3 regions of the Streptomyces sp. NPDC002032 genome follow, and region 3 is predicted to be linked to each of the others. Evidence: riboswitches for the same ligand, from Rfam matches in the RefSeq annotation. Region 3 holds a riboswitch; each other region holds the start of a gene.

The links. A riboswitch is a leader RNA that binds a small molecule or an ion and turns the genes downstream of it on or off. The one in region 3 is predicted to bind cyclic di-AMP.
Positions count from the first base shown of each region.
Region 1: it holds a riboswitch for cyclic di-AMP, as region 3 does, so the genes downstream of both, ACFYYT_RS15435 (M23 family metallopeptidase) here and ACFYYT_RS29225 (peptidoglycan DD-metalloendopeptidase family protein) in region 3, are expected to answer to the same signal.
Region 2: it holds a riboswitch for cyclic di-AMP, as region 3 does, so the genes downstream of both, ACFYYT_RS20900 (transglycosylase family protein) here and ACFYYT_RS29225 (peptidoglycan DD-metalloendopeptidase family protein) in region 3, are expected to answer to the same signal.

Region 1 covers NZ_JBIASM010000005.1:311,125-321,127, forward strand. Annotated here, with positions in the region: gene ACFYYT_RS15400 (hypothetical protein) at 67-354, shown strand; gene ACFYYT_RS15405 (thymidine kinase) at 627-1,277, opposite strand; gene ACFYYT_RS15410 (nucleotide pyrophosphatase/phosphodiesterase family protein) at 1,482-2,687, opposite strand; gene ACFYYT_RS15415 (DUF5998 family protein) at 2,687-3,283, opposite strand; gene ACFYYT_RS15420 (GNAT family N-acetyltransferase) at 3,331-6,147, opposite strand; gene ACFYYT_RS15425 (HPr family phosphocarrier protein) at 6,357-6,638, shown strand; gene ACFYYT_RS15430 (GntR family transcriptional regulator) at 6,864-7,529, opposite strand; gene ACFYYT_RS15435 (M23 family metallopeptidase) at 7,734-8,528, opposite strand; cyclic di-AMP (ydaO/yuaA leader) riboswitch at 8,541-8,700, opposite strand; gene ACFYYT_RS15440 (M16 family metallopeptidase) at 8,887-10,003, opposite strand, start outside.
Region 2 covers NZ_JBIASM010000008.1:268,831-278,833, forward strand. Annotated here, with positions in the region: gene ACFYYT_RS20885 (globin domain-containing protein) at 1-968, opposite strand, end outside; gene ACFYYT_RS20890 (cytochrome P450) at 1,090-2,382, shown strand; gene ACFYYT_RS20895 (transglycosylase family protein) at 2,543-3,589, shown strand; cyclic di-AMP (ydaO/yuaA leader) riboswitch at 3,864-4,033, shown strand; gene ACFYYT_RS20900 (transglycosylase family protein) at 4,036-4,779, shown strand; gene eno (phosphopyruvate hydratase) at 5,109-6,395, shown strand; gene ACFYYT_RS20910 (septum formation initiator family protein) at 6,494-6,982, shown strand; gene ACFYYT_RS20915 (DUF501 domain-containing protein) at 7,035-7,571, shown strand; gene ACFYYT_RS20920 (Ppx/GppA phosphatase family protein) at 7,568-8,554, shown strand; gene ACFYYT_RS20925 (NAD(P)/FAD-dependent oxidoreductase) at 9,160-10,003, shown strand, end outside.
Region 3 covers NZ_JBIASM010000016.1:111,755-121,757, forward strand. Annotated here, with positions in the region: gene hpnH (adenosyl-hopene transferase HpnH) at 1-877, shown strand, start outside; gene ACFYYT_RS29215 (aspartate aminotransferase family protein) at 874-2,277, shown strand; gene ACFYYT_RS29220 (tyrosine-protein phosphatase) at 2,387-3,205, opposite strand; cyclic di-AMP (ydaO/yuaA leader) riboswitch at 3,532-3,696, shown strand; gene ACFYYT_RS29225 (peptidoglycan DD-metalloendopeptidase family protein) at 3,701-4,723, shown strand; gene ACFYYT_RS29230 (SGNH/GDSL hydrolase family protein) at 4,887-5,672, shown strand; gene ACFYYT_RS29235 (MBL fold metallo-hydrolase) at 5,818-7,080, shown strand; gene ACFYYT_RS29240 (ATP-binding protein) at 7,492-9,327, shown strand; gene ACFYYT_RS29245 (roadblock/LC7 domain-containing protein) at 9,376-9,813, shown strand; gene ACFYYT_RS29250 (DUF742 domain-containing protein) at 9,810-10,003, shown strand, end outside.

The sequences.
Region 1 (10,003 bases), on a different contig from region 3:
CGACCGGAACTGGAGGTCTGCAGCCAGACCCCCGGAGCGGGCGCGGGCCTCGACACCAAGACCGCCGTGGACTTCGGCGCGGTCAAGCTGGAAGAAACCTGCCCCGCCACAGACGCGCCCGCCCCGAAGCCGGCCGGCGACGTCATGCCGAACTTCGTCGGCCAGGGTATGAAGGCCGTCCGCTCCGCGCTCCCGGCCAACGCGAGCATCACCGTGAAGGACGCGGTGCAGAGCCGCATGGTCCTCCAGGAGTCGAACTGGAAGGTCTGCACCCAGGACCCGAAGTCCGGTGCAGCGCTCACCGGCCAGCCCTTGGCCTTCACCGCCGCCAAGACCGAGGAAGCCTGTCCCTAGCTCTCCGCATCGCCCGGCTTCACGCCCTCGCCCTCGGCTCCCTGGGGACAGGGGTTAGTCGCAGCCTCTGGCCACGCCTGTGGGGTAGCAGGGCCATACCGTTTCCCGAGAACGGCGGAAGCCATGGGCGACCAGTCGTGGGCCTCAGCCATTCGTGCAGGTCAGGGGTGCATCGTCCCAGTACACGCCAGGTGCCTTCTAAGCACTTGGCCGGCAGACTCAGCCGTTCCCGGCGTCGCGCACCCGACCAGGAACGCTCATGTGGCGGTCTATCAGGTGTGATTGACGGGGAGGACGTCCGGGGAGAGGGCTCCGGCCTGGGCCGAACCGCTGGTCATGCGGCGGCGGTGGTGCCGGCGGCAGAGGACCTCGTAGCCGATCTCCCCGGCCGGGCGGTTCACGTCACCGACCACGACCTGGGCGCCCTCGACCACCATCTCCCCGGCGACGGTGCGGGCGTTGTGGGTGGCGCGGGCTCCACACCAGCACAGGGCCTCCACCTGGAGCTGCTCGACACGGTCCGCCAGCTCGATCAGACGCTGGGAACCCGGGAAGAGCTTCGTGCGGAAGTCCGTGGTGATGCCGAAGGCGAAGACGTCCATGTCGAGGTCGTCCACGATGCGTGCCAGCTGGTCGATCTGCTCGGGCGCGAGGAACTGGGCCTCGTCCACGATTACGTAGTCCGCCTTGCCGCCCTGTGAGAGCTGGTTCACAAGGTACGCGTACAGGTCCATGCCCTCGGTGGCCTCGACCGCCTCCGTGACCAGGCCCAGGCGCGAGGAGAGCTTGCCCTCGCCCGCACGGTCGTCGCGCGTGAAGATCACGCCCTGGAGCCCGCGGGCCGACCGGTTGTGTCCGATCTGGAGCGCCAAAGTACTCTTCCCGCAATCCATGGTGCCGGAGAAAAATACCAATTCGGACATCAGAGGAGGGTGACCTTTCGGGGCGGGCAGACCGTGGGGCAGCGGTGACCGGCGACCCCTGCGTGAGATGGCGGATTCCCCAGCGAGTTGGTGCTCTTTCCGCAGTCCATCGTTCCGGAGAAGAACACCAGCTCGGGCATGGGAAGTACGGGACCTTTCAGGTCGGGGCGGCAGGGGGGGTGGGGCGGGATGGGGCGGGGGTGGTCAGGTGCGGACTTCGAGGAGCGGCACCAGTTGTTCGGCCGCCGTCATGGAGCCGTGCATGCCGACGAGCGCCGATTCGTTGGGCTCGTTGCGCGACGCGGTGATCGCCACGTCGGCCTGGGCGGCGGCGATCACGTCGCCGATCCGGCCGAAGACCCGCTCGTCGCACTCCCCCGGGGCCCCGAACCAGCCCAGTTCCAGGGCCTCTTCGCGGCCGGCGACCCAGAAGCGGTCGCCGAGCACCTCGCGCCACACGGTCAGGACGTCGGCCTCGGCGCCCGGTACCGCGTACACGTGCCGGGCCCGGCCCTCACCGCCGAGCAGGGCCACGCCCGCGCCCAGCTCCCAGTCGTCGTCGAAGTCGATGCGCGCCTCCTCGTCGAAGGGGACGTCCACCATGCCGTGGTCCGCGGTCACGTACAGCGCGGTGCGCGGCGGGAGTTGCTCGACGAGGCGCTGGACCAGGCGGTCCACGTACATGAGCTGGCCGCGCCAGGCGTCGGAGTCCACGCCGTGCCGGTGTCCGGCCCCGTCGAGCTCGCTGTAGTACGTGTAGACGAGCGAGCGCTCACCGGCGGCGAGCTGGATCGCCGCGAGGTCCATCCGTTCCTCGCCGGTCATCCGCCCGTGGAAGGTGCCGCCGCTGAGGGCGATCTTCGTGAGCGGGGTGCTCTGGAAGGCGGGCGCGGACACCTGGGCGGTGTGCACCCCGGCCGCGTCGGCGAGCTGGAACACGGTCGGGTACGGCTGCCAGGGCTTCGGCGGGGTCCACGGCTGCCAGCGGAGCTGGTTCATCAGCTCGCCGGAGGCCGGATTGCGCACGGCGTAGCCGGGCAGGCCGTGCCGGGCGGGGGGCAGGCCGGTGCCGACGGAGGCCAGCGAGGTGGCGGTGGTCGCCGGGAAGCCGGCGGTGATCGGCCGGCCGGTGCCGCCGCGCGAGCCCGCGAGGAGGGAGGTGAGGTACGGGGCCTCGGCGGGGTGGGCCTTGATCTGCTCCCAGCCCATGCCGTCGACCAGGAACACGCAGTTCCGGTCGGCCGGGGTGAGCTCGGCGATCCCGGCGGTGAGACCGGGCACGCCCTGTCCGGCGGCCAGGGTCGGCAGCAGGTCGGCGAGAGAACCGGTCCCGTAGTGCGGGACCGGGGCGCCGGCGAGGTCGAGCAGTTCCGGTTCGTCCTGCCAGTTCGGCGGCGCGGAGTACGACATCAGCGGGCGGAGGTGGCGGTCGCCGCCGTGGCTTCCGAGAGCGCCTGGGCGAAGACCAGGGTCTGGCGGACCGTCTCCGGTCCGTCGCCCGCCTCGCTGACGCGCAGGCTCAGGTCGTCGGCGGTGGAGTTGCCGGTGTAGCCGTGGTCGGCGTCGCAGTTCGCGTCGCCACAGGCGGCGGGCTCCAGGTCGATGCGCGAGACCGCGCCCCAGCCGATGGTCAGGACGACCTCGCGGGGCAGCTGGCCGGGCGTGTACGACTCCGGATTGGCCACGACGCGGCTCAGCACCACCGAGGAGATGCTGGCGAGCTTGACCGACTCGGTGGAGGTGGTCGCGTACGGGGAGGGGGACCCGGCGTCGGCGGCCTGCTCGTCGGTGTGGCTGACGATGAAGCGGTTGCCGGTCAGCACCAGGACGGTGACGTGCCGGCGCACCTCGTTGGAGTCGAAGGTGGTCTCCTGGTGGACCAGGTACGACGAGATCGGCTCGCCGCCCACGGCGGCCTCAACCGCCTCGGCCACGAGGGCCGGGTAGTAGCCGCTGCGCTCGATCGCCGCGCGCAGCCCCTGGGTCGTCGTACCGGATTTCGCCATGAGGTCCATCCTAAGGCCCGTACGGGGTCCCCCTACCTGCCCGGCGGTCAGTAGCTGGGAAGGGTGCGCGGGCCGAGGTCGGTGCGGGCGGGCGGATGGCCCACGCGGACGGTGGCGCTGAGCACGGAGAGGCCGTCCGTGGCGACGACGACCGGCTCCAGGCTGACGCCCGCCACCTCGGGGTGGTCGTCGACGAGCCGGGACAGCCTGAGCAGCAGTTCCTCCAGGGCCCGGGTGTCCACGGGGTCGCTGCCGCGCCAGCCGAAGAGGAGGGGTGCGGCGCGGATGGAGCGGATCAGCGCGGCCGCGTCCCGGTCGGTGGCGGGAACCAGGCCGTGCGCGGTGTCGCCGAGCAGCTCCGAGGCGACTCCGGCGAGTCCGAAGGACAGGACGGTGCCGGCGGCCGGGTCGACGACGGCCCGCACGACGGTGTCCACCCCGCGCGGTGCCATCGCCTGGACCACCGGGAGCAGCTCGGCGGGTTTGCCGAGGGTGTCAGTGAGCTCCTCGTACGAGCGCCGCAGCTCGGCCTCGGTGGTCAGGTCGAGGCGTACGCCGCCCAGGTCGGCGCGGTGGCGCAGGTGGGGGGCGGTGGTCTTGAGGGCGACCGGGAACCCGAGGATCCGGGCCGCGCGGACGGCGGCGTCGGGGCCGGGGGCGGGCAGGACGGCCCGGACCGGGATCCCGTAGCGGGCGAGCAGCTCGCGGGCGTCGGCCTCGTCGAGGGTCAGGGCGGTGCCCTCGGGGACCGCGGCCAGCAGGGTGGCGAGCTGGGCGGCGGCGCCGGTCTCGTCGATGTCCTCGTACTCGGGGACCTGGCCGGCCTCGGCGTTGGCGCGGCGCCACTGGCCGTAGCGGACGGCTTCGGCGAGGGCCTTCACGGCGCGCTCGGCGGCGGGGTAGGCGGGGATCCGCCGGCCGGGGCGCGGGTCGGCCCGGGGGGCGGCCGGCGCGGGGGCGGGCGCGGTCCGCAGGCCCGGCTCGGCGGGGGCGGGCGGGGCGGGTGGTGTGGGCGGGGCCGGTGGGGCGGCCCGTACGGCGGACAGCGCCTCGACCAGCGCGCCAAGCTCCACGTGGACCACCGCGACGGGCTTGCCGGGGACCTCGGCGGCCGCCTCCCGCAGGGCCTCCGCGAGGTCGTCGGCCAGCGCGTGCTCGCTCACCCAGGGGATGGCGGTGACGACGACGGCGTCGCAGTCCTCGGAGGCGAGGGCCGCGGACAGGGCGGCCCGGAAGTCCGCCGGGGTCGCGGCCGTGGTCAGGTCGAGCGGGGGCCGGGGGCGCAGGCCCTCGCCGAGGCAGGCGTCGTACGTGAGCACGCCGAGGGATTCGGAGTTGCCGAGGATGGCCACCCGCGGTCCGGCCGGGACCGGCTGCCCGGCCAGCAGCAGGCCGACGTCGACCAGCTGGGTGATGGTGTCGACGCGGATGACTCCGGCCTGGCGCAGCAGCTCGGAGACGGTGGCGTCGGGCAGCCGGGTCCCGGGGACCACGTGTCCGGCGGGGGTGTGCCGGCCGCCGCGGGCGACGACGACCGGCTTGACGGCGGCGGTGCGGCGGGCGAGCCGGGTGAACTTGCGCGGGTTGCCGAGGGTCTCCAGGTAGAGCAGGGCCACATCGGTGGCCTCGTCGTCGTACCAGTACTGGAGGATGTCGTTCCCGGAGACGTCGGCCCGGTTCCCGGCGGACACGAAGGACGAGAGGCCCTCGCCGCGCCGCAGCAGCCCGGACAGCAGGGCGATCCCGATCGCGCCGGACTGGGTGAACAGGCCGATCCGCCCCCGGGCGGGGGCGGGCGCGAGCGAGGCGTTGAGTTCCACGTCCGGCGCGGTGTTGATCACCCCGAAGGCGTTCGGGCCGATGAGCCGCATCCCGTAGGAGCGGACCTGGCGCACCAGTTCGCGCTGGCGGGCCAGTCCGGCCGGGCCGCTCTCGCCGTATCCGGCCGACAGCACCACCAGCCCCTGGACGCCGTGCTCCCCGCAGGCGGCGACCGCGTCGGGGACCCGGTCGGCGGGGACGGCGATGACGGCGAGGTCGACGGGGGCGCCGATGTCGGCGACGGTGCGGTAGGCCCGCACCCCGTCGAGCAGGTCCCCGCCGATGCCGGGGGCGCGGGCCGCGTTGACGGCGTAGAGGTGGCCGTGGAAGCCGCCGTCGCGCAGGTTGCGCAGCGCGGCGGAGCCGACGCCGGAGCCGGAGCGGCTGACGCCGATCACCGCGACGGAGCCGGGGGCGAGCAGCCGCTGGACGGAGCGGGCCTCGGCGCGCTGTTCGCGGGCGCGCTGGACGGCGAGGGACTCGGCGGTGGGTTCGAGGTCGAGGGTGAGGTGGACGGAGCCCTCCTCGAAGCTGCGCTTCTGCTGGTAGCCGACGTCCGTGAACACCTTGATCATCTTGGTGTTGGCGGGCAGCACCTCCGCGGCGAACCGGCGGATGCCGCGTTCCCGGGCGACCGCGCCGATGTGTTCGAGGAGGGCGGAGGCGACCCCGCGTCCCTGGTGGGCGTCCTGGACGAGGAAGGCCACCTCGGCCTCGTCGGCGGGGACCGGGGCCGGGCGGCCGTCGGGGCCGATGCGGTCGAAGCGGACGGTGCCGATGAACTCGCCGCCGATGGTCGCGGCGAGGCCGACCCGGTCGACGTAGTCGTGGTGGGTGAAGCGGCGCACGTCGCGGTCGGAGAGCCGGGGGTAGGGGGCGAAGAACCGGTAGTACTTCGACTCGTCCGAGACCTGTTCGTAGAAGCTGACCAGGCGGCCCGCGTCCTCGGTCGTGATGGGGCGGATCCGGGCCGTGCCGCCGTCGCGCAGCACGACGTCCGCTTCCCAGTGGGCCGGGTACGAGGGGTCCGACTCGGTGGTCATGGGGCCACCTTAAGGGGCGGCGCGGCCCCGTGGCGGGGGTGACGTACGGGCCGGACGCGGCGCGCGCGGCGGATGCGGCGGGCCGGGGCAAAGCAGTGCAAGCTGGGGAGGGCCGAACGGCGGTGGAAAGGGGCCGAAGGTCGGTCCGAGCAGTCCGGGCGTCGTGAGAGACTGGTCTAGACAACCGTAAGAACCTGAAGGGCATCACCATGGCAGAGCGCCGCGTCAACGTCGGCTGGGCCGAGGGCCTGCACGCTCGTCCCGCCTCGATCTTCGTCCGGGCGACGACCGCTTCCGGCGTCCCGGTGACCATCGCGAAGGCGGGCGGCGACCCCGTCAACGCCGCTTCCATGCTGGCGGTCCTGGGCCTGGGCGCCCAGGGCGGCGAGGAGATCGTTCTCGCTTCCGAGGCCGAGGGTGCGGACGCCGCGCTGGACCGCCTCGCGAAGCTGGTCGCCGAGGGCCTCGAGGAGCTCCCGGAGACCGTCTGACCCTTCGGGTCCGGTAACGCGGAAGCCGCTGTCCCCCCACCCCGGGGACGGCGGCTTCCGCGTTTTCCGGCTCCGCTCGGGCTCGGGCTCGGGATTACGGCTTACCGCTCCGGCTCCGGTTCCGGCTTACGGAATGGAAGGCATTTCCGAGAATTCCGGCCACCAAAGAATACGGCGGCCGTCGAGATATCGGATCCGCTCACCCCTCTGTATACGGCACCCTTGTTAATAACGACCGCTCGCCGTGTTGACGGCAGGTTGCGAAGTCCTCACCCGCGGCCGGTGCACGACGGCGGCCCGCTGCGCGTGCAAGGCGGTCAGCGCCGCAGCCCGTTCCGCGTCCCCGCGCGCCACCGCGTCCACGATCGCGCCGTGCTCCGCCCAGGAGTCCGCCGGCCGCGCCGGCGCCCCCACCACGTACATCCAGGCGATCTTGCGCCGGGTCTGGATCAGCAGGGCGGTCAGCCCGGGACTCCCGGACGCCTGGGCGAGCGTCTCGTGGAACCAGCCCCCCAGGGCCCGTAGATCCTCCCCCTGCCCCTTGCGGGCCCGTTCCTGGCCCAGCCTGACCAATCCGCGCAGCACCTTGAGGTGGGCCTCGGTACGCCGCCGGGCGGCCCGGGAGGCGGCCAGCGGTTCGAGCAGCGCGCGCAGCTCCAGCAGATCGGCGGCCTCCTGCTCGGTCGGCTCCGCCACGCAGGCGCCGGCGTGCCGCCGCGTGGTGACGAAGCCCTCGGACTCCAGAGTGCGCAGCGCCTCGCGCACGGGGACGCGCGAGACCCCGTAGCGCCGGGCGAGCACCTCCTCGGTCAGCCGGCCGCCCGGACCGAAGAAGCCGGAGACGATGTCGTCGCGGATCGCTGTGCACACCGCGTGCGCCGGAATACGCAAGGCCGGACCTCCGCTGGATTATCCGCCCGGCACCTTCGCCGGATTCGGGACCGTGCTGCGACTCTATTGCAGCTCACGATAATTTCCGATGACGGCCGGATATCCGAAACATTTCGCCGCGGCGGGCAGGACGAAGAAGGCCCCGGCTCTGGGAGCCGGGGCCTTCTTCCGAAGTGCGGGGTGGTGCGGGTGGTGCGGTGCGGGTCAGACGCCGACGCCGTGGCTGCGCAGGTAGGCGAGCGGGTTGATGTCCGAGCCGTACTGGGGGCCGGTGCGGGCCTCGAAGTGCAGGTGCGGGCCGCTGGAGTTGCCCGTGGAGCCCGACAGGCCGATCTGCTGGCCCGCGGTGACCTTCTCGCCGACCGAGACGTTCAGCGAGACCATGTGGCCGTACTGGGTGTAGGTGCCGTCGTTGTGCTTGATGACGACGTTGTTGCCGTACGCGCCGCCCCAGCCGGCTTCGACGATGACGCCCGCGCCGACCGCGTGGACCGAGGTGCCCTCGTCGGCGTGGAAGTCGATGCCCGTGTGGCTGCCGGAGGACCACATGCCGCCGCCGGCGCCGTACTGGGTGCTGACGTACGAGCCCTCGATGGGGGCGACGAAGGTGTTGAGGCGCTTGCGCTCCTCGTCGCGGGCGGCGCGCTCGGCGGCCTCGCGCTCGGTCTTCGCCTTGGCCTCGGCGGCCCGCTTGGCCTCCGCGGCCCGCTGCTTGGCCTCGGCCTCGGCCTGCGCCTGGGCGGCGACGGCCTCGGCGGCGACCTGCTGCGACGCGGCCTGCACCTCGAGGTCGTCCTGGAGGCCGTCGGCGACGACGATCGCGGTCTGGCCGGTCTCCTCGACCGAGGGGGCGCTGTGGTCCGCGGCGAACGCCGGGGCGGCGACGGCGGCGACCACACCCGTGGTGGCGAGGGCGGCTACACCGGCATAGCCGGCGGTCTTGCGGCTCAGACGGCTGGAACCACGGTGCTTACCGGCGACACGACTGCCAGAGGCCATGAAGGGGTTGATCCTTTCCTTCCCTCTCGCCTACCGGGTTAGCTGACGGGTTCGGAGCAGGAAGGTCTCCTACGGGCCTCCTCTGACGAGGCGGTCCGATTCACCCCAGGGACTGATGTGGGTCCCCGGCTCCCCAGGCTCGCGCCTGACGGGGACTCGGCGATCGCTGTCCGGTGCCGCCGGTGCGGCGGTCACAAGTGACGGACAGCACGTCCGACGCTAGGCGGATCATCAGTCAATCGCCAAACACACGAGCCCTTTTGTTGCGTACGCCACACCCCATACGCGCAACCACACGACGAAACAGACAAAAGGGGCTCCGGCGGATGATCCGCCGAAGCCCCTCCCAAACGCACCGTCAGTTCGTGACGACGGTGACCGCTCCGATGCCGAGGGCCCGTACGGGCTCCTCGATCTGGGCCGCGTCGCCCACCAGGATCGTCACCAGCCGGTCCACCGGGAAGGCCCGCACGACCGCCGAAGTGGCCTCCGCCGTACCGGTTTCGGCCAGCCGTGCGTACAACTGCGCCTGGTAGTCGTCGGGGAGCTCCTGCTCCACCTGGTCCGCGAGGGTGCCCGCGACGGCCGCGGCCGTCTCGAACTTCAGCGGGGCGACGCCCACCAGGTTCTGCACGGCCACGTCGCGTTCGGCGTCGGTCAGACCCTCCGCGGCGAGCGTGCGCAGCACCTTCCAGAGGTCCTCCAGCGCGGGACCGGTGTTGGGGGTGTCCACCGAACCGCTGATGGCGAGCATCGAGGCGCCCTTGCCGTCGGCGGTCGAGCGCAGCACCTGGCCGAACGCCCGCACCCCGTAGGTGTAGCCCTTCTCCTCGCGCAGCACCTTGTCCAGGCGCGAGGTGAGGGTGCCGCCGAGGCAGTACGTGCCGAGCACCTGCGGCGCCCAGACGATGTCGTGCCGGTCGGGCCCGATGCGGCCGATCAGCAGCTGCGTCTGGACCGCGCCGGGCCGGTCCACGATGACGACCCGGCCGGTGTCGTCCGCCGTCACCGGCGGCACCGGGCGCGGCTCGGCGGTGTTGCCGGTCCAGGCGCCGAGGGTGTCGGCCAGCACGGCGTCCAGGTCGATGCCGGTCAGGTCGCCGACGACCACCGCGGTGGCGGTGGCGGGGCGCACGTGGGCCTCGTAGAAGGCGCGGACGGCCGCGGAGTCGATCCGGGCGACCGTCTCCTCGGTGCCCTGGCGCGGGCGGGACATGCGCAGGTCCGCCGGGAACAGCTCCTTGGAGAGCTCCTTGGCGGCGCGGCGCTGCGGGTTGGCCAGCTCGTGCGGGATCTCGTCGAGCCGGTTGCGCACCAGGCGGTCGACCTCGCTGTCGGCGAAGGCCGGCGCGCGCAGCGCCTCGGCGAGCAGGCCGAGGGCCTTGTGCAGGCGGGAGGCCGGGACCTCCAGGGAGACCCGCAGTCCGGGGTGGTCCGCGTGCGCGTCGAGGGTGGCTCCGCAGCGTTCCAGCTCG
Region 2 (10,003 bases), on a different contig from region 3:
CCGAGGGCGGTGGCCAGCCGGTCGGTGGCCTGGTTGCGGTGCTGCCCGGGCGCGGGGGTGATGTAGGTGACGCCGAGCCAGCCACAGGAGGCGGCGTACGCGTCGATGAGCGGGCGGTCGTAGAGGTGGGCGGCGTCCCGGGCGACGACGAAGAGCCGTACGTCCTGATCGGGAGGGCGTTCCACCAGGTCCTCCAGCAGGGCCCGGACCGGCGCCCAGCCGGTCCCGGCGCCGATCAGGGTCAGGGGGCGGTCCGCCCGGCGCAGGAACAGGCCGCCGCCGGGGGCGCCGAGCCGCAGCCCCTCGCCGGGCCGGACCTCGCGGACCAGGGCGGTACTGAGCAGGCCGCCCTCGATACGGCTGACGTGCAGGTCGACGGTGGTGTCGGCGCGGGGCGCGTTGCCGAGGGAGTACGTGCGCCAGGTGGCCGGGACCCGTTCGCTGCTCACACTGACGTACTGGCCGCTCCGGTAGGGGAGCGGGGCGTGCGGGCGCAGGGTCAGTACGGCGATGTCCTCCCCGTACTGGAGGTGGCGCACCACCTCGGCGTCCCACCAGGGCGGGTCGGCGCTCGCCCGGGCGCCGGTCGTCATGGCGTCGGCCATGACCTGGTAGGCCTCGCTCCAGGCCTTCTCGACGTCGGGGGTCCAGGCCTGGCCGGAGGTCTCGGCGAGGGCGGCGAGCAGGGAGGTGCCGACGGCGGCGTAGTGCTCGGGGCCGACCAGGAACTTGCGGTGGTCGCGGCCGAGGTCGCGTAGATAGGGGACGAGGGTCCCGCTCTCCAGGTGGGCGATGACATGGGTGAGCGCGGCGAAGAGCCGGTCGCGCTGGCGTTCCATGCCGTCGGCGGAGGGCGGGAAGAGGGTTCGGAGTCCGGGGTTGTGCCAGAAGAGGTGGGCGTAGAAGAACTTGACCGCGTGCTCGGCCCGTCGCTCCACCACCGCGAAACTGCGTTTCAAGATCCTCACATCCACAAAACCGAAAGTAGGAAGGGCGGGGAAGGCGAGGTCAAGGGACGGCCGATCTACGGACAGCCGCGGCGAACCACCTATATGGGGTGGCGGCCGCCGGGCGGGATAACGTCATCGGGTGCATGAGCAGACCTCCCCGCCCCCCGCCGACCCCGCCGCCCCCCAGGGCCCGACGCTCTTCGACTGGGAGTTCGCGACCGACCCCTACCCGGCGTACGCCTGGCTGCGCGAGCACTCCCCGGTGCACCGCACCAAGCTCCCCAGCGGGGTCGAGGCCTGGCTCGTGACCCGGTACGCCGACGCCCGGCAGGCCCTCGCGGACCAGCGGCTGAGCAAGAATCCCGCGCACCACGCGGAACCCGCGCACGCCAAGGGCAAGACGGGGATCCCCGGGGAGCGCAAGGCGGAGCTGATGACGCACCTGCTGAACATCGACCCGCCGGACCACACCCGGCTGCGGCGGCTGGTGTCGAAGGCGTTCACCCCGCGCCGGGTCGCCGAGTTCACCCCGCGCGTGCAGGAGCTCACCGACCACCTGATCGACCGGATCGTCGAGAAGGCGGGGGACGCGGAGACGGGCGAGGCCGATCTCATCCATGAGTTCGCCTTCCCGCTCCCCATCTACGCCATCTGCGAGATGCTCGGCGTACCGCGCGAGGACCAGGACGACTTCCGCGACTGGGCCGGGATGATGATCCGCCACGGCGGCGGCCCGCGGGGCGGAGTGGCCCGGTCCGTCAAGCAGATGCGGACGTACCTCGGGGAACTCATCCACCGCAAGCGGGATGATCTGGGCAATGACCTCATCTCGGACCTGATCCGGGCGAGCGACCACGGGGACCACCTCACGGAGGCGGAGGCCACCGCGATGGCCTTCATCCTGCTGTTCGCCGGCTTCGAGACCACGGTGAACCTGATCGGCAACGGGCTGCACGCCCTCTTCATGAACCCGGACCAGCGGGTGCGCCTCCAGGACTCCCTCGCGGCGGGGGAGAGCGCCCTCCTGGAGACCGGCATCGAGGAACTCCTGCGCTACGACGGCCCGGTGGAGCTGGCCACCTGGCGGTTCGCCACCGAGCCCCTGACCCTCGGCGGCCGGGACGTCGCCGCCGGGGACCCCGTCCTGGTGGTCCTCGCGGCGGCCGACCGCGACCCCGCCCGGTTCGCGGACCCGGACACCCTGGACCTCTCCCGGAGTGACAATCAGCACCTCGGCTACGGCCACGGCATCCACTATTGTCTCGGCGCCCCGCTCGCCCGTCTCGAAGGCCAGACGGCGCTCGCGACTTTGCTGACGCGTCTGCCGGATCTGGAACTTGCCGTTCCCCCTGCCGACCTGCGCTGGCGCGGCGGGCTCATCATGCGGGGCCTGCGCACCCTGCCGGTCCGCTTCACACCCCGAAACGGTTGAGCGCGGCCCGCGCCGCGGGGCGGCGGCGCGCCCGCCCGGCAACACGGCTCCGGATTCCGGTCGCCTGACCGGAAGTCAGTCCACCGTCGAACTTGTGACATCCGTTCGAAGGCGGCTAGGTTCTGCCGTTACCCCGCCGTTATGCGAAAGGTGCAGCCTCATGCGTTCCGGGAACGGCCGCCACAGACGTCCCCGCCAGGTACCCGCCCTGGTCGTCACCGCCGGAGTCACCGGCTCCGCCCTGGCCCTGCCGCTGCTCGCGGCGGGCAGCGCGGGTGCCGCGGACACCGCCACCTGGGACAAGGTCGCCGACTGCGAGAGCGGCGGCACCTGGAGCGCCAACTTCGGCAGCGGAGCCTACGGCGGGCTCCAGTTCACCCTGGAGCAGTGGAAGAACGCGGGCGGGCTCGCCTACGCCGAGCGCCCCGACCTCGCGAGCCGCTCCCAGCAGATCGCCGTCGCCGAACGGGTGCTGGCCTCCCAGGGCCCCCAGGCGTGGCCGCTGTGCTCCGCCTCGGCCGGGCTGACCCAGCAGGGGCCGGCGGCCCAGGTGGACCCGGGCAACGCCCCGGGGCCGGTCGCCCCCTCCCCGTCCCGGCCGGACGCCTCGGTGCCCGCCACCGGCTCGGGCGGGAAGCCGACGGACTTCGGCGCCCCGACCCCGCAGCCGGGCTCCTCGCCCTCCGCCGGCCCGAGCGGCCTGCCGGACTACCCCCTGGGTCCCACCAGCGGACTGCCCGTCATGCCCGACCCGGACTATTCGGTGCCCTCCACCGACCTGTCGGTGCCGCCGACGACCACCCCGGCCACTCCGGGAACCCCGTCCACCCCGGGGACGCCCTCCACCCCGGCGGACCCGACCGCCCCGACGGCCCCGGTCAGCCCGACCGCCCCGGTGGACCCGACGGCCCCGGCCGTCCCCGGGGCCACCCCGGGAGCCGCCACCCCCGCTGCCGAGAAGGGCGACGGCGCGGGCAAGCACCGCGGCCCGGCGGCCATCGAGGTGCCGGCGGCCCCTGGCGCGGCGTCAGGCGCCGCCGCGGAGCCCACGTACACGGTGAAGCCGGGCGACAGCCTCGCCGCCATCGCCCACGCCAACGGGCTCACGGGGGGCTGGAACGCCCTCTACCAGGCCAACGAGCAGGTCATCGGCGGGGACGCGGACCTCATCAAGCCCGGCCAAAACCTGGATCTAACCAAGGAATAGGGGCAGTTCGGGCATCCGGAAAGAGCTGAATGTCCGTTATCGGCAAGTGAGACATGCGTCTCTTCCGGTCAACTGGCGTGTCTCGTTCCGGAACTTCCGCAAACCCTGCCCTCACCTGCGCAAACGTGCACTTTCGGAACGCAAGTAGGCCGGTTTCTCCCTGATGTCGCGCGTTGAACATCCGGGAGAGACCTGTCTACCTTCTGAATCGCTCGCCACCGCGAGCTCCTTCGACCGCATCGCCGAATCCTGCCGGCGGACGGAGGGAACAGTCGTCGCGCAAGCGCCGAAGGCAGGAGCGGGGGAACCAAGGTAGTCGCCGGGAACGGCCGTTGAGAGACGGTCACGACCGGCTAGGGGTTAAGCCACGTGCTCGACACGTGACCGGGCAACTCATCCGCCCGAACCCGACAGCTCACCTCGAAGGCGTCGGTGAGGAGAAATCCATGCTGCTTTCCGGCAAGGGCAAGCACCGCCGCGGCTCCAAGGCCGTCCGCATCGTCACGCTCGCCGGTGTCGCCGGTGTCGCCGTCGCGGCCCCGCTGATGGCCGCCGGCTCCGCCAGCGCCGCCACCGCCACGGAGTGGGACAAGGTCGCCTCCTGCGAGTCCGGCGGCAACTGGGCCATCAACTCGGGCAACGGCTACTACGGCGGTCTCCAGTTCTCCGCCTCCACGTGGGCCGCGTACGGCGGCAAGGCGTACGCCGCGCAGGCCAACCAGGCCTCCAAGTCGCAGCAGATAGCCATCGCCGAGAAGGTCCTCAAGGGCCAGGGCAAGGGCGCCTGGCCGTCCTGCGGCGTCGGCCTGTCCAACTCCTCGTACAACGGTGGCGGCTCGACCTCCACCCCGGCGAAGCCGAAGCCCGCCACGCAGCCCGAGGCCGCGAAGCCCGCGAAGCCCGCGCCCGTGAAGCCGGCCACCCCGAAGGCGGAGTCCAAGCGCCCCGCCGAGGCCCCGGTCACCCGCTCCGAGCGCTCCGAGACCCCGGCGCCGGTCAAGACCGCCCCGAAGTCCGGCGCCGTGAAGACCGGCAACGGCTCGTACGAGGTCAAGGAGGGCGACACCCTCGGCACCATCGCCCAGGCCAACGGCGTCCAGGGCGGCTGGGAGAAGCTCTTCGAGCTCAACAAGGACATCGTCGACGACGCTGACCTGATCTTCCCGGGCCAGAAGCTGAAGGTCGGCTGAACTCCCGCGCAACAACCCGGCCGCGCCCGCTGACGGCGCGCCACCCGTGACACCGTGACACCGTCCGCCGCCCGGCGCGTATCCCCCCACGCGCCGGGCGGCGGCGTGCTGTCCGCCCAGCCGCCCGTCCCGACGGGCCTCCCGGCGCCGCCGAGGGTGCCCGCGTCCCGGAGCCGTATGTCCGGGAAGAGGGGTATTCGGTCCCTTTTTCGTCCCAGGACCCGGGCGGTCGGACGGTCGAGTGCCCCGAGCCGGTTAGGCTCTAGTCGGCAAGGCCGTCCCACGGCCTGACACGCCACCGCACACCCAGCGTCACATCCCAGAAGGAGATGCTCGTGCCGTCCATCGACGTCGTCGTAGCCCGGGAAATCCTGGACTCCCGAGGCAACCCCACGGTCGAGGTCGAGGTGGGCCTCGACGATGGCAGCACCGGCCGTGCTGCCGTTCCGTCCGGCGCCTCCACCGGTGCATTCGAGGCCATCGAGCTCCGTGACGGTGACCCCAACCGTTACATGGGCAAGGGTGTCGAGAAGGCCGTCCTCGCCGTCATCGAGCAGATCGGCCCGGAGCTCGTCGGCTACGACGCCACCGAGCAGCGCCTGATCGACCAGGCCATGTTCGACCTGGACGCCACCGACAACAAGGGCTCCCTCGGCGCCAACGCCATCCTCGGCGTCTCCCTGGCCGTCGCGCACGCCGCGTCCGAGGCCTCGGACCTGCCGCTCTTCCGCTACCTCGGCGGCCCGAACGCGCACCTGCTGCCCGTTCCGATGATGAACATCCTCAACGGTGGGTCGCACGCCGACTCCAACGTCGACATCCAGGAGTTCATGATCGCCCCGATCGGCGCGGAGTCCTTCTCCGAGGCGCTGCGCTGGGGTGCCGAGGTCTACCACACCCTCAAGAAGGTCCTGCACACCAAGGGCCTGTCCACCGGCCTCGGTGACGAGGGCGGCTTCGCCCCGAACCTGGAGTCCAACCGCGCCGCGCTGGACCTCATCGTCGAGGCCATCAAGCAGGCCGGCTACGTCCCGGGCAAGGACATCGCGCTCGCGCTCGACGTCGCCGCGTCCGAGTTCTACAAGGACGGCAAGTACGAGTTCGAGGGCCAGTCCCGCTCGGCCGCCGAGATGACCGAGTACTACGAGGAGCTCGTCTCCGCGTACCCGATGGTCTCCATCGAGGACCCGCTGTACGAGGACGACTGGGCCGGCTGGAAGACCCTCACCGACAAGCTGGGCTCCAAGGTCCAGATCGTCGGCGACGACCTCTTCGTCACCAACCCGGAGCGCCTGGCCCGCGGCATCGAGGAGGGCTCCGCGAACGCCCTGCTCGTGAAGGTGAACCAGATCGGTTCGCTGACCGAGACCCTCGACGCCGTCGAGATGGCGCAGCGCAACGGCTTCAAGTGCATGATGTCGCACCGCTCCGGCGAGACCGAGGACGTCACCATCGCCGACCTCGCCGTCGCCGTGAACTGCGGCCAGATCAAGACCGGCGCCCCGGCCCGCTCGGACCGCGTCGCCAAGTACAACCAGCTGCTGCGCATCGAGGAGATCCTCGACGACGCCGCCGTGTACGCGGGCCGCTCCGCCTTCCCCCGCTTCAAGGGCTGATCGGGGCCCGCGGGTCTCGCCTCCGTACGTCCCCGCACTCGGTCCCGTACCGTGTGCGGGGACGTATTGCGTAGTGCGCGCACAGGGGAGGCGGGACCATGGCCGGGAACCGGGATCGGTTCTCCACCTTCTCGACGGCGACCAGGCTGCGCCAGCTCGGCGAACGCACCGCGGCGCACGTCTACCGCTCGCAGTCCCGCCGGGTCGTCCGCCGCAGCCGCCTCACCGGCCGGGCGGCCCTGCTGGTGCTCGTCCTCTGTACCCTGGTCGTCGCCCTCGCGTATCCGATGCGCCAGTACGTGTCCCAGCGCTCGGAGATCGCGGACCAGCAGCGGGCCGCCGACGACGCGCGCAAGCGCCTCGACCAGCTCCGCGACGAGAAGGCCCGCTGGCAGGACCCCGCCTACGCGGAACAGCAGGCCCGCAGACACCTGCACTTCCTGCGCCCGGGGGAGATCGGCTACATCATGACCGACCCCGGTTCCGGCGCAGCCGAACACCGTCGCGGCGGGCAGTCCGGATCCGACCGGCCCTGGTACTCCAACGTCTGGGACGGGGTCGACAAGGCCGACCGTCCCGGCGAGTGAGCCCCGCGCCCGCCCGTACCCATCCACGAGAACGAAGAGACCCCCTCCAGGCATGCAGACGCCCCCGCCCCAGACCGACCGGACCGAGCCGACCGACGCGGACATCGAAGCGTTCCAGCAGCAGCTCGGCCGCCCGCCGCGCGGGCTGCGCGCCATCGCGCACCGCTGCCCGTGCGGCCGGCCGGACGTCGTCGAGACCGCCCCGCGGCTGCCCGACGGCACCCCCTTCCCGACGCTGTACTACCTGACGTGCCCCCGGGCGGCCTCCGCCATCGGCACGCTGGAGGCCAACGGCGTCATGAAGGAGATGCAGGCCCGCCTCGCGCAGGACCCCGAGCTGGCCGCCGCCTACCGGGCCGCGCACGAGGACTACATCGAGCGCCGTGACGCCATCGAGGTGCTCCAGGGCTTCCCGAGCGCCGGCGGCATGCCGGACCGGGTGAAGTGCCTGCACGTGCTCGTCGGCCACTCGCTGGCGGCCGGCCCCGGGGTGAACCCGTTCGGCGACGAGGCCCTGGCGATGCTGCCCGAGTGGTGGGCCAAGGGCGCCTGCGTCACCCCGTGCGCGGAGCGGAAGGAATCCGAGTGACCCGGGTCGCGGCCGTCGACTGCGGTACGAACTCCATCCGCCTGCTCGTCGCGGACTGCGACCCCGCCACCGGGGAGCTCACCGAGCTGGACCGGCGGATGACCGTCGTCCGGCTCGGCCAGGGCGTGGACCGGACGGGCCGGCTGGCCCCGGAGGCGCTGGAGCGCACCTTCGCGGCCTGCCGCGAGTACGCGGCGGTGATCAAGGAGCTGGGCGCCGAGCGGGTGCGTTTCGTGGCCACCTCGGCCTCGCGCGACGCCGAGAACCGGGACGAGTTCGTCCGGGGCGTGCTGGACCTCCTGGGCGTGGAGCCCGAGGTGATCTCCGGTGATCAGGAGGCGGAGTTCTCCTTCACCGGCGCCACCAGGGAACTCACCGGCCGCACCGACCTGGAGCGGCCGTTCCTGGTCGTGGACATCGGCGGCGGTTCGACGGAGTTCGTGGTCGGCGAGGAGCACGTGAGCGCCGCCCGCTCGGTGGACGTGGGCTGCGTCCGGATGACCGAACGCCACCTGGTGGTGGACGGCGAGGTCACCGACCCGCCGACCGCCGCCCAGATCGCCGCCATGCGCGCGGACATCGAGGCGGCGCTGGACCTGGCCGCCGAGACGGTCCCGCTGGAACGGGCCCGCACCCTGGTGGGCCTGGCGGGCTCGGTGACCACGGTCGCCGCGATCGCCCTTGACCTGCCGGCGTACGACAGCGCGGCGATCCACCACGCCCGCATCCCCTACGAGCGGGTCCGCGAGATCAGCGAGCGCATGCTGACCTCCACCCACGCCGAACGCGCCGCGATCCCGGTGATGCATCCGGGCCGGGTCGACGTGATCGGCGCCGGCGCCCTGGTCCTCCTGGCGATCATGGAACGGACCGGCGCGCGGGAGGTCGTGGTCTCGGAGCACGACATCCTCGACGGCATCGCCATCAAGACCGCCGAAGAGGCGCAAGAGGCCGAGGCCGGCCGGGGACCCCTGGCCCACTGAGCCGCCGAACGAGGGGCTCCGGCCAACCGGCCGGAGCCCCTTCCGCCCGTCCTCGGAGGCTGCGTCAGACGTCGCTGCGTCGCGCGGGGCGCTTGGATGCCGCCGTGGTGGTGGACCGGCGGGCGGGGGTGGGGGCTGAAGATCGGGTTCCGCCCGATGGCGGGCTCGTGGGCGGGGCGAGGGAGGGCCGGGGGGCGGCCGCGTACGGGCCGTGCGCGGGCCCCGGAGAGGGCCTTCGGGGGCCGAAAGTCCCTTGGTCCACATGAACTTCGTGAAGTTCTTCACAAGGAAATCCGGGCCATTGGGCCAACAGAAGGTCCGTTCGAGGCCTTCTAGGGGGTCGCAGGGCCGTTTCTCCGTGCGTTTGTGTGAAGAAAGGACGCGACGGGTTTCGTATCAGAGGTAGCGACGAAGGCCGGTGGTCCAGTCCGGTTCAGGCCTCGGAGGCCAGTTCAGGACGGGTGAACAACGATTCCCGGGGGGTCGTGGTTCCCGTTGTCCGCCATGATCTGGGTCACGTGGGCCGCGCAGTGTAACAGAGGCCTTGTGTCGCCTTGTGAAGGGGCTCACGAGCGTCACCCCTTGGGGTGCTGGATACTCGTTGCATGAGCACCACGGAGCGTCCCAGGATCCTCGTTGTAGGAGGTGGGTACGTAGGCCTGTACGCAGCCAAGCGCATCATGAAGAAGATGCGCTACGGCGAGGCGACCGTCACGGTCGTCGACCCGCGCTCGTACATGACCTACCAGCCCTTCCTCCCCGAAGTGGCCGCAGGCAGCATCTCGCCTCGGCACGTCGTCGTACCGCTGCGACGCGTGCTGCCCAAGGCAGAGGTTCTCACCGGCCGGGTCACCACCATCGACCAGGACCGCAAGGTCGCCGTCGTCACGCCGCTGGTCGGCGAGGCGTACGAGCTGCCCTTCGACTACCTGGTGATCGCGCTCGGCGCCGTCTCGCGCACCTTCCCGATCCCCGGCCTCGCCGAACAGGGCATTGGCATGAAGGGCGTGGAAGAGGGCATCGGCCTGCGCAACCACGTCCTTGAGCAGCTCGACAAGGCCGAGTCCACGACGGACGAGAACGTCCGCCGCCGCGCGCTCACCTTCGTCTTCGTCGGCGGCGGCTTCGCCGGCGCCGAGACGATCGGCGAGGTCGAGGACATGGCCCGCGACGCCGCGAAGTACTACTCCACGATCAAGCGCGAGGACATGCGCTTCATCCTGGTCGACGCGGCCGACAAGATCCTTCCCGAGGTCGGGCCCAAGCTCGGCACCTGGGGCAAGGAGCACCTCGAGTCGCGCGGCATCGAGATCTACCTGAACACCTCCATGGACTCCTGCGTGGACGGCCACGTGGTGCTGAAGAACGGCCTGGAGGTCGACTCCAACACCATCGTGTGGACCGCGGGCGTCAAGCCCAACCCGGTCCTGGCCCGCTACGGCCTGCCGC
Region 3 (10,003 bases):
CGGGGTGCTCAAGCAGCGCATGCCGGTCGCCCAGGCGGTCGGCGCCGTCCTGGAGTCCGGGGCGCCGATGGTGTCCATCGCGGGCGGCGAGCCCCTGATGCATCCGCAGATCCACGAGATCGTGCGCCAGCTGGTGGCGAAGCGGAAGTACGTCTTCCTCTGCACCAACGCGATGCTGCTCCGCAAGAAGATCGAGAAGTTCACCCCGTCCCCGTACTTCGCCTTCGCCGTCCACATCGACGGACTGCGCGAACGCCACGACGAATCGGTGGCCAAGGAAGGCGTGTTCGACGAGGCCGTGGCGGCGATCAAGGAGGCGAAGCGGCGGGGATTCCGGGTCACCACCAACTCGACCTTCTTCAACACCGACACCCCCCAGACGATCATCGAGGTGCTGAACTACCTCAATGACGACCTCCAGGTCGACGAGATGATGATCTCGCCCGCCTACGCCTACGAAAAGGCACCCGACCAGGAACACTTCCTGGGCGTCGAACAGACCCGGGAACTCTTCAAGAAGGCATTCGCCGGCGGCAACCGGCGGCGCTGGCGCCTCAACCACTCCCCGCTCTTCCTCGACTTCCTGGAAGGAAAGGCGGATTTCCCCTGCACGGCCTGGGCCATTCCCAATTACTCGCTCTTCGGCTGGCAGCGCCCCTGCTACCTGATGAGCGACGGCTACGTGCCCACGTACCGGGAACTGATCAACGACACCGACTGGAGCAAGTACGGCCGCGGCAAGGACCCGCGCTGCGCCAACTGCATGGCGCACTGCGGCTACGAGCCCACCGCCGTCCTCGCCACCATGGGCTCCCTCAAGGAGTCCCTGCGCGCGGCCCGGGAGACGATCGGCGGCAACCGGGCCCCCTCGTCATGACGCCCCGGCCCGAAGGGGGCGGGGGCTTCGACCTCGCCGCGCTCCTCGCCGAGCGCGGCGGGGAGCGGTACGAGCTGCACGCCCGACACCTCAACCACCAGCTGCCCCGGATGCTGCACACCATCGGCTTCGACAAGGTGTACGTGCGCGCCGAGGGCGCCCACTTCTGGGACGACGAGGGCAACGACTACCTCGACATGCTGGCCGGGTTCGGGGTCATGGGCCTGGGCCGCCACCACCCCGTGGTGCGCCGGGCCCTGCACGACGTACTGGACGCCCAGCTCGCCGACCTGACCCGCTTCGACTGCCAGCCGCTGCCCGGGCTGCTGGCCGAGAAGCTGCTCTCGTACAGCCCCCACCTGGACCGGGTCTTCTTCGGGAACAGCGGCACCGAGGCGGTGGAGACCGCCCTGAAGTTCGCCCGGTACGCCACCGGGCGGGGGAGGATCCTCTACTGCGACCACGCCTTCCACGGGCTCACCACGGGCTCCCTGTCGGTCAACGGCGAAGGCGGCTTCCGGGACGGCTTCGCCCCGCTGCTGCCCGATACGAAGATCGCGCTCGGGGACCTGGCCGCCCTGGAGCGCGAGCTGGCGCGCGGGGACGTCGCCGCGCTGATCGTCGAGCCGGTCCAGGGCAAGGGGGTGCTCGCCGCCCCGCCCGGATTCCTGCTCGCCGCGCAGGAACTGCTGCGCCGCCACAAGGCGCTGCTGATCGCCGACGAGGTCCAGACGGGCCTCGGCAGGACCGGCGATTTCTACGCGTACCAGCACGAGCCGGGAGTGGAACCGGACCTGGTGTGCGTGGCCAAGGCCCTCTCCGGCGGCTACGTCCCCGTCGGCGCGACCCTGGGCAAGGACTGGATCTTCCGGCGGGTCTACTCCTCCATGGACCGGGTGCTGGTGCACTCCGCGAGCTTCGGCTCCAACGCGCAGGCGATGGCGGCCGGGCTGGCCGTGCTCAGCGTGATGGAGGACGAGGAGGTCGTGGCGAACGCCCGGGCCATGGGCGACCTGCTGCGCGGCCGGCTCGCGGCCATGGTGGACGAGTACGAGCTGCTGCACGAGGTGCGGGGGCGCGGGCTGATGATCGGCATCGAGTTCGGGCGGCCGTCCTCCCTGGGGCTGCGCAGCCGCTGGGCCGTGCTCCAGGCGGCCCGCAAGGGACTGTTCGCGCAGATGGTGGTGGCCCCGCTGCTGAGCAGGCACCGGATCCTCACCCAGGTCTCGGGCGACCACCTGGAGGTGATCAAGCTGATCCCGCCGCTGATCGTCGACGAGCGGGACGTGGACCGGTTCGTCGGCGCCTTCCGGGAGGTCATGGACGAGGCACACGGCGGGGGCGGGCTGATGTGGGACTTCGGCCGGACCCTGATGAAGCAGGCGGTCGCCAACCGCTGACCCGGTGCGCGCCGGGGGGCCCGGTACGCACCGGGCCCCCTGGCGCGCGATCTCCTTGGCGCGTCCCCCTGGCGCGGCCCCCGGCTGGGCCGGGGCCGGGGGCCGGGGCTCAGTCCAGCAGCCGGTCGCGCAGCCGTTCCAGGGTGGCGGGGGCCAGGCCGAGCCCCTCGGTGAGGTAGCGCTCCGTTCCGCCCCACCGCTCGTCGATCGTCCCGAACGCGGCGAGCAGGTACTCGGCGCGCGCGTCGAACAGCGGCGCCAGCAGCTCCATCACCTCGGGGGAGCGTTCCTCGGCCGCGTCGCCGCCGCGCCGCACCCGGTAGCGGTTGTGCGGGGCGTTGGACTCCAGGTAGTCCGCCACGATCGCCTCGCGCCCGACGCCGAGCGCGAGCAGGGTCACCGCGATCGACACGCCCGCCCGGTCCTTGCCCGCGGCGCAGTGCATCAGCGCCGGGACGCTGTCCTCGGCGAGCGCGTGCACCACCCGGGCGTGCTCGGCCGTACGGGAGAGGATCATGGTCCGGTAGGACTGGGTCATCCGGGCCGCCGCCCTGCCCTCGCCGAGCGCGGTCCGGAGCTGGCCGAGGTCCCCTTCGCGGACCATCTTCCAGAACTCCCGGCCGTCGGCCGGGTCCGTCAGCGGGATGTTCACGTTGCGGACACCCGTCAGCTCGACGTCCGGGCCCTCCAGCGCCATGTCCGCCCCGTTGCGGAAGTCGAAGACGGTGTGCAGACCGAGCGTCCGGAGGAACTCCGCATCGGTTTCGGTGGCATGTGCGAGATGTCCGCTTCGGAACAGCCGTCCCGGCCTGACCCTCCGCCCGTCGGCGCCGGCCAGGCCGCCCACGTCGCGGAAGTTGCGGACGCCGGTCAACTCCGGTGCGGGCTCGGGGCCGCCGGGCAGGGGCTGGGGTATCTGCTGGGTCACGTGTGCTCCTCCGGGTGGTCCTGGTGGTCGCGAGTGTCCGAATTGATCGCTTTGGGGCCAACTTGCCATAGGTGAAGGCGAGATCGCGCCAAGCCCCGTGAGCCAGATCATACGGTGACCGTCCGTGCCTGATCGCGATGTGTGAATTCCCTTGCCAGAGCGGCTGTTGCCGTCCAGGAATGGACGCAGGGTGACGGGAATTCCGTTGATCCCTCATACCTGCGATTCCGTCAGGGAATTCATGGCTTGTTGTGTACGGCCCCGCTCGATTACCTTCGCGATCGATCCGGGTGGACCGCCTAATCCTGCCGCCGCCCGGGAACCGCACCCGACCATCGACGCTCGCGGCAGGAGCGGGGGAACCAGGTAAGCCGCCGTTCCGGATCATTTCCGGACGGCTCGGGGTGAAGTCGTACGCGTGCACCGCGGGTACGGCCGGAGATCTCCAGTCCGAACCCGACAGCTCACCTCGCAGGCGACGGAGAGGAATTCGCCATGCCCGCAAAGGGTAAGCACCGCCGCCCGAAGTCCCGATCCCTGTCCCGCGGCCTCGCCGTGGCCGGCACCGGCGGCGCCGCCCTCGCGCTGCCGCTGATGGGTGCCGCCGGCGCGCAGGCGGCCGCCCCGGCCGCGACGCCCGCACAGGCCGGGCTGTCCGCGCCGCTCCCCGAGGCCCTCCGGACCGCCGCCCCCGCGCCGGCGTCGGCCGCCGCCGCCCCGGCCGTCTACACCGTCGTACCGGGCGACTACCTGTCGAAGATCGCCGCCGAGCGCCACCTCTCGGGGGGCTGGGAGAAGCTCTACGACGACAACCGCGAGGCCGTCGGAGCGAACCCCTCCCTCATCCACCCGGGACTCCGGCTGACGCTCGGCGCCCCCGCCCGGGCCGCCGCCCCCAAGGCCCCTGAGGCCCCGGCCGAGGGATCCTCCACCAAGGCTCCGGCGGCCGACGAGGCGCCGTCCGACCAGGGCGCCACCGGTGACACCGCCGCCGACGCGGCCCCGGCCCCGAAGTCCGCCGCCCCGCAGGGGCAGCGCACCCGGGTCCCCGCCCAGCGTCCGGCGCCCGCCGGGTCCACGGCCCCGGCCGAGTCCGCCGCCCCCGCCACCGGCTCCGGTTTCGTCGCCCCGGTCGACGGCGGCACCTCCACCCCGTACCACCAGAGCGGCAGCATGTGGTCCTCCGGCTACCACACCGGCGTCGACTTCATAGCGAGCACCGGCACCACCGTCAAGGCGGTCGGCGCGGGCACCGTCGTTTCCGCTGGCTGGGGAGGCGCGTACGGCAACGAGGTGATCATCAAGCACGCCGACGGCAAGTACTCCCAGTACGGCCACCTCTCCCAGCTGTCCGTCTCGGCGGGCCAGAGCGTCACCGCCGGGCAGCGCATCGGCCTCTCCGGCGCCACCGGCAACGTGACCGGCCCGCACCTCCACTTCGAGATCCGCACCGGACCGTCGTACGGCTCTGACATCGACCCGCTGGCCTACCTCCGCTCCAAGGGCGTGAGCGTCTGACGGCTGCCGCCGCGGCGGCTCGGACACGCGTGGGGCCGGGGCCAGAGGGGGGTCCCGGCCCCACGTGTACTTATTCCTTATCCCTCGCGTGGTATAGATCACGGTCCGTCAACCCCTCATTACGTTGGCGTAGGTTGGTTGCGGGGGTGAAGGATGGTGTCCCGTGGCAGCGACGACGACGACACCCAAGACCATCGGCTCGTACGCGGCGATCGGGGACAGCTTCACCGAGGGCGTGGGGGACCCCGGACCGGGGGATTCGTATCTCGGCTGGGCGGACCGGCTCGCCGTACTCCTGGCCGACCGGCGTGACGAGCACGACTTCCGGTACGCGAACCTCGCGGTGCGCGGCAGACTCCTCGACCAGATCGTGGCCGAACAGGTCCCCAGAGCCAAGGAGCTCGCCCCCGACCTGGTCACCTTCTGCGCGGGCGGCAACGACATCATCCGGCCCGGCAGCGACCCCGACGACGCGGCGGAGCGGTTCGAGGCGGCCGTGGCCGACCTCACCGGCGCCGTGGGCCTCGTCATGATCACCACCGGCTTCGACACCCGGGGCGTGCCGGTGCTCAAGCACCTGCGGGGCAAGATCGCCACGTACAACGCCCACGTGCGCGCCATCGCCGACCGCTACGGCTGCCCGGTCCTCGACCTCTGGTCCCTGAAGTCCGTACAGGACCGCCGGGCCTGGGACGGCGACCGGCTCCACCTCTCACCCGAGGGGCACACCCGGGTCGCCCTGCGCGCCGCGCAGGTCCTCGGCTACGAGGTCCCCACCGATCCGGACCAGCCGTGGCCGCCGACCCCGCCCCGCGGATCGGTGGACGTCACCCGGGACAACATCCAGTGGGCGCGGGAGCACCTCGTGCCCTGGATCGGCCGCCGGCTGCGCGGGGAGTCCTCCGGCGACCACGTCGCGGCCAAGCGCCCCGACCTGCTGCCGCTCTAGCGACGGCGCGGGCGCGCGGAGGCACGAGCGGGCGGACGGGCGGACACGTGGCCCCGGGGCGGAATCCTCGGGGCCCGGCGTGCGTTGGGATGGTCGTAGACGTACCACCGTGCCACTCCATCCTGCACCTTTCCCAGGAGGCGCCTTGACCGGCTCCCTTCCCCTGCGTCCCCGGCTGCGCGCCCTGCGGCCCGAAGCCTTCGGCGCGGATCCGTCCGGCGCCCGGCTGGAGCGGATCCTGCGCTCGCCCCACTTCGCCGACGGCGTGTTCCAGAACCCCGTGGGGGCCCGGACCAGGCCCTCCGGGTCGATGGTCGAGTTCGCCAAGATCTACTTCCACAAGGAGCAGCGGCTCCGGCGCAACCCCGGCGCGCCCATCCCGGTGTACCCGACCACCCTGGCCGAGCTGGCCAAGCCGCCGGTCAGCGGGCTGCGCCTGACGTGGATGGGGCACTCCAGCGTCCTCGCCGAGATCGACGGGCGCCGGGTGCTCTTCGACCCGGTGTGGGGCGAGCGCTGCTCCCCCTTCCCCTTCGCCGGACCCAAGCGGCTGCACCCGGTCCCCGTCCCGCTGGCCGCCCTCGGCGAGGTCGACGTCGTGGTCATCTCCCACGACCACTACGACCACCTCGACCTCCCCACGATCAAGGCCCTGGCCAGCACGGACACGGTCTTCGCCGTCCCGCTCGGCGTCGGCGCGCACCTGGAGCGCTGGGGCGTGCGCCCCGACCGGCTGCGCGAGCTCGACTGGAACGAGAGCACCGAGGTGGCGGGGCTCTCCCTGACCGCCACCCCGGCCCGTCACTTCTGCGGCCGCGGTCTGCGCAACCAGCAGTTCACCCTGTGGGCCTCCTGGGTCGTGGCGGGCGAGGAACACCGGATCTTCCACAGCGGAGACACCGGCTACATGCCCAGTACGCCCGACGGCACGGCGAGCTTCGCGAGCATCGGCGCGGCGCACGGCCCCTTCGACGCCACGATGATCCAGATCGGCGCCTACTCCGAGTACTGGCCCGAGATCCACATGACCCCCGAAGAGGGGATGCGGGCGCACCTGGACCTCCAGGGCGGGGAGCCGCACGGCGTGATGCTCCCGATCCACTGGGGCACCTTCAACCTCGCACCCCACCCGTGGGACGAGCCCGGTGAGGGTTCGGTGAGCGCCGCGGACAAGGCCGGCCAGAAGATCGCGCTGCCCATCCCGGGCCAGCCCTTCGAGCCGGCCTCGCCCGGTGTCCCCACCGAGCAGTGGTGGAAGCCGTTCACCTACGACCACTCCATCCGCTCCACGGGAGACACGTCCTCCACTCCGGCCGGACAGGCCGGCGCAGCGGCGGCGGCAGCGGCGCGCATCGCGTCTGCGGCTGTGAGTGATCAAGGAGAGTCGGAGCCCGTCAAGTCCCCCTGAGGGGAGGCCTGACTGCATCATGCGTGAGCACCAGCACATGTGGCAGGTGCGGAAGCGCCCCCGCCGGTACTGACCGCGGAGGCCGGCGCGCACGCCGGTTCGCCCGCCGGGCCGGAGTGGGCCGTGGGGTCCGGGTGCTTGGTGGGGGGCGCCCGGGCCGCAGGGGGTGCGGGGGACGCAGGGGGCGTGAGGACGGCCGGGTGCGCCGTACGCCCCCGCGGTGTCCTCGCGTACGCGCTCCCGGCGCATTCGGGCGGCCGTACGAGCGCTCCACCGGGAGCGGGAAGCAGCCCGCCGAAGTTCCCCAACTGGGCTCCGGCTGCGGGAGGGTGCGGTCTAGCGTGGGTATCCGGTGATCAACACCGGACCCCGCGACCGCTGGGGGCCGGGCCCCACGTACCGAGGACGCCGATGTCCGGACCCCGCGCCGCCCGCCACTCCCCGTCGAGACACGCCGTCACCGGACCCGGTCGGCAGATACGCCCCCAGCTGCTGCGCGCGGCCCTCCTGCCGACCCTCGCCGCCGGGCTCAGCGGGGCCGCCGCCGTGATCTTCACCCTCCAGCTCGGCGGGGGCGCCGGCGCCCGGGACGCCCGGCTGTGGCCGGTGCTCGCCGGCTGCGCCCTGCTCGTCGTCGGCGCCCTCGCCGCCGCCCTGCTCGGAGCCCAGCGGGCCGCCAAGACCGTCCGTGACCGCTGCGAGGCCCTGCGCCGCTCCAGCGTGCGCGGCCGCCAGGAGCTGCGGACGGCCGCCGAGCGGCTGGAGCGCGGCGAGAGCCCGGGCCGGCCCGTGCGCGGCGGCCCCAGCGGTCCGCCGCCCGCCGCCGACCCGGCCGGGGTGGACGAGTTCTGGCTGCTCGCGCAGGAGTTGCGGGGTGCCCGCGAACAGGCGCACACGACGCTGGTACGGCTCGCCGCCCCGGTCGCTCCGAGCGACAGCGACCGCAAGGTCGAGGTGTTCGTCAACCTCGCGCGCCGCCTTCAGTCGCTCGTGCACCGCGAGATCGCCCTCCTCGACGAGCTCGAAGACACGGTCGAGGACCCCGACCTGCTCAAGGAGCTCTTCCACGTCGACCACCTCGCCACCCGGATCCGCCGCCATGCCGAGAACCTCGCCGTGCTCGGGGGGTCCGCCTCGCGGCGGCAGTGGACCCGGCCCATCGACCTGAGCGAGGTGCTGCGCTCCTCGGTCGCCGAGGTCGAGCAGTACACCCGGGTCAAGGTCGTGCCCCCGGCGGGCGGCACCGTGCGCGGACACGCCGTCGCCGACGTGGTGCACCTGCTGGCCGAACTCGTCGAGAACGCCACCGTGTTCTCGGCCCCCGACACCGATGTCGTGGTGCGGGCGGAGCAGGTCACCGCCGGGATCGCCATCGAGGTCGAGGACCGCGGACTGGGCATGCCGCCCGAGGAGCAGCACCGGATGAACGCGCTGCTCGGCGACCCCGACCAGGTCAGCGTCCGGCATCTGCTGGCCGACGGCCGGATCGGGCTCTACGTGGTGGCGGCGCTGGCCCGCCGCCACGGCATCGCCGTCGAGCTGAAGTCCAACATCTACGGCGGGGTGCTCGCCGTCCTCGTACTGCCCCGGACGCTGCTGGGGGCACGGGCCCCGAGCGCCGCCGACGCGGCGGGCGGGTCGCGGGCCACCTCCTGGGGGACCGGCGAGAGCGGCGCGGTCCCTCCGCTGGAGCCCGTACGCGTGTCCGCGCCCGGCCCCTGGCCGGAGGGGGAGCGCGCCGGGGCCGGGGCGACGGGACCCGGCCTTGAAGCGGAAACCCCGGACCAGTGGCTCGGCGCCTGGCGGGCGCAGCCCCCGGCCGGGGACGACGCCCGCGCCGGGGCGCCCGCGGCGGCCGTCGTACCGCCGTCGGTTGCCGCATCGCCGTCGGTTGCCGCCCCGCCGTCGGTTGCCGCATCGCCGCCGCCCGAGGCGACGTCGCCGCCGGCCGGTTCCGGCGCCGCCGCGGGCCCGGCGCCCGGTCCGGTGTTCCCGCAGCAGACGGTACGGACGGCGGCCGCCCCCACCGCCGCCGTCCCGGCGCGTTCGCCCGCGCCCGTGGACCACGGCGACGGGGAACGGCCCACGCTGCCCCGTCGCCTGGCCCAGCAGCACCTCGCGCCCCAGCTCCGCGAGGCCCCCGCCCCCCGGCGGGCCCCGGAAGCCGAACAGCCCCTGCACGACCCGGGGCTGATGGCGGCCTTCCAGCGCGGCTTCGGACTCGCCCAGTCCGAGCAGCAGGCATGAACCGGGCCCCGCGCCCGGACCCCCCACCCCAGCAAGGAGCACATCCCCATGGCCGGCGAAGTGGCGACGAAGACAAGCACCCTCTCGGACCTCGACTGGCTGCTCGGCGGCCTGGTCCAGCGCGTCCCCTACACCCGCAGCGCGGTGCTGCTGACCGCCGACGGGCTCGTCAGCTGTGTGCACGGCCTCGACCCGGACAGCGCCGACCACATGGCCGCCCTGGCCTCCGGGCTCTACTCGCTGGGCCGCAGCGCCGGCGCCCGCTTCGGGGACGGGGCCGAGGTCCGGCAGGTGGTGGTCGAGCTGGACACGGCCCTCGTCTTCGTCTCCGCGGCGGGCTCCGGGACCTGCCTGGCGGTGCTCGCGGGCCGCGAGGCGGACGCGGGGGTGCTCGGCTACGAGATGGCGATGCTGGTCAAGAGCGTCCGCCCGTACCTGGCCGCCTCGCCGCGCCGGCCCGCGCCCGCCGTCGACGTGGAGCGATGAGGGCCCGTACGAGGGGGGAGAGCGGCTCCGGCGCACCGCGCGACACGCCCTGGCTGGACGGTTCGGCGGGCCGGGTGACGCGCCCGTACACCGCGAGCGGCGGCCGCACGCGGGCCGCCGTCCACCTCGACCTGCTGTCCCTGGTGACCGCCACCGGAACCCGCCCGCGCGTCCCGCTCGGCGCCGAGCA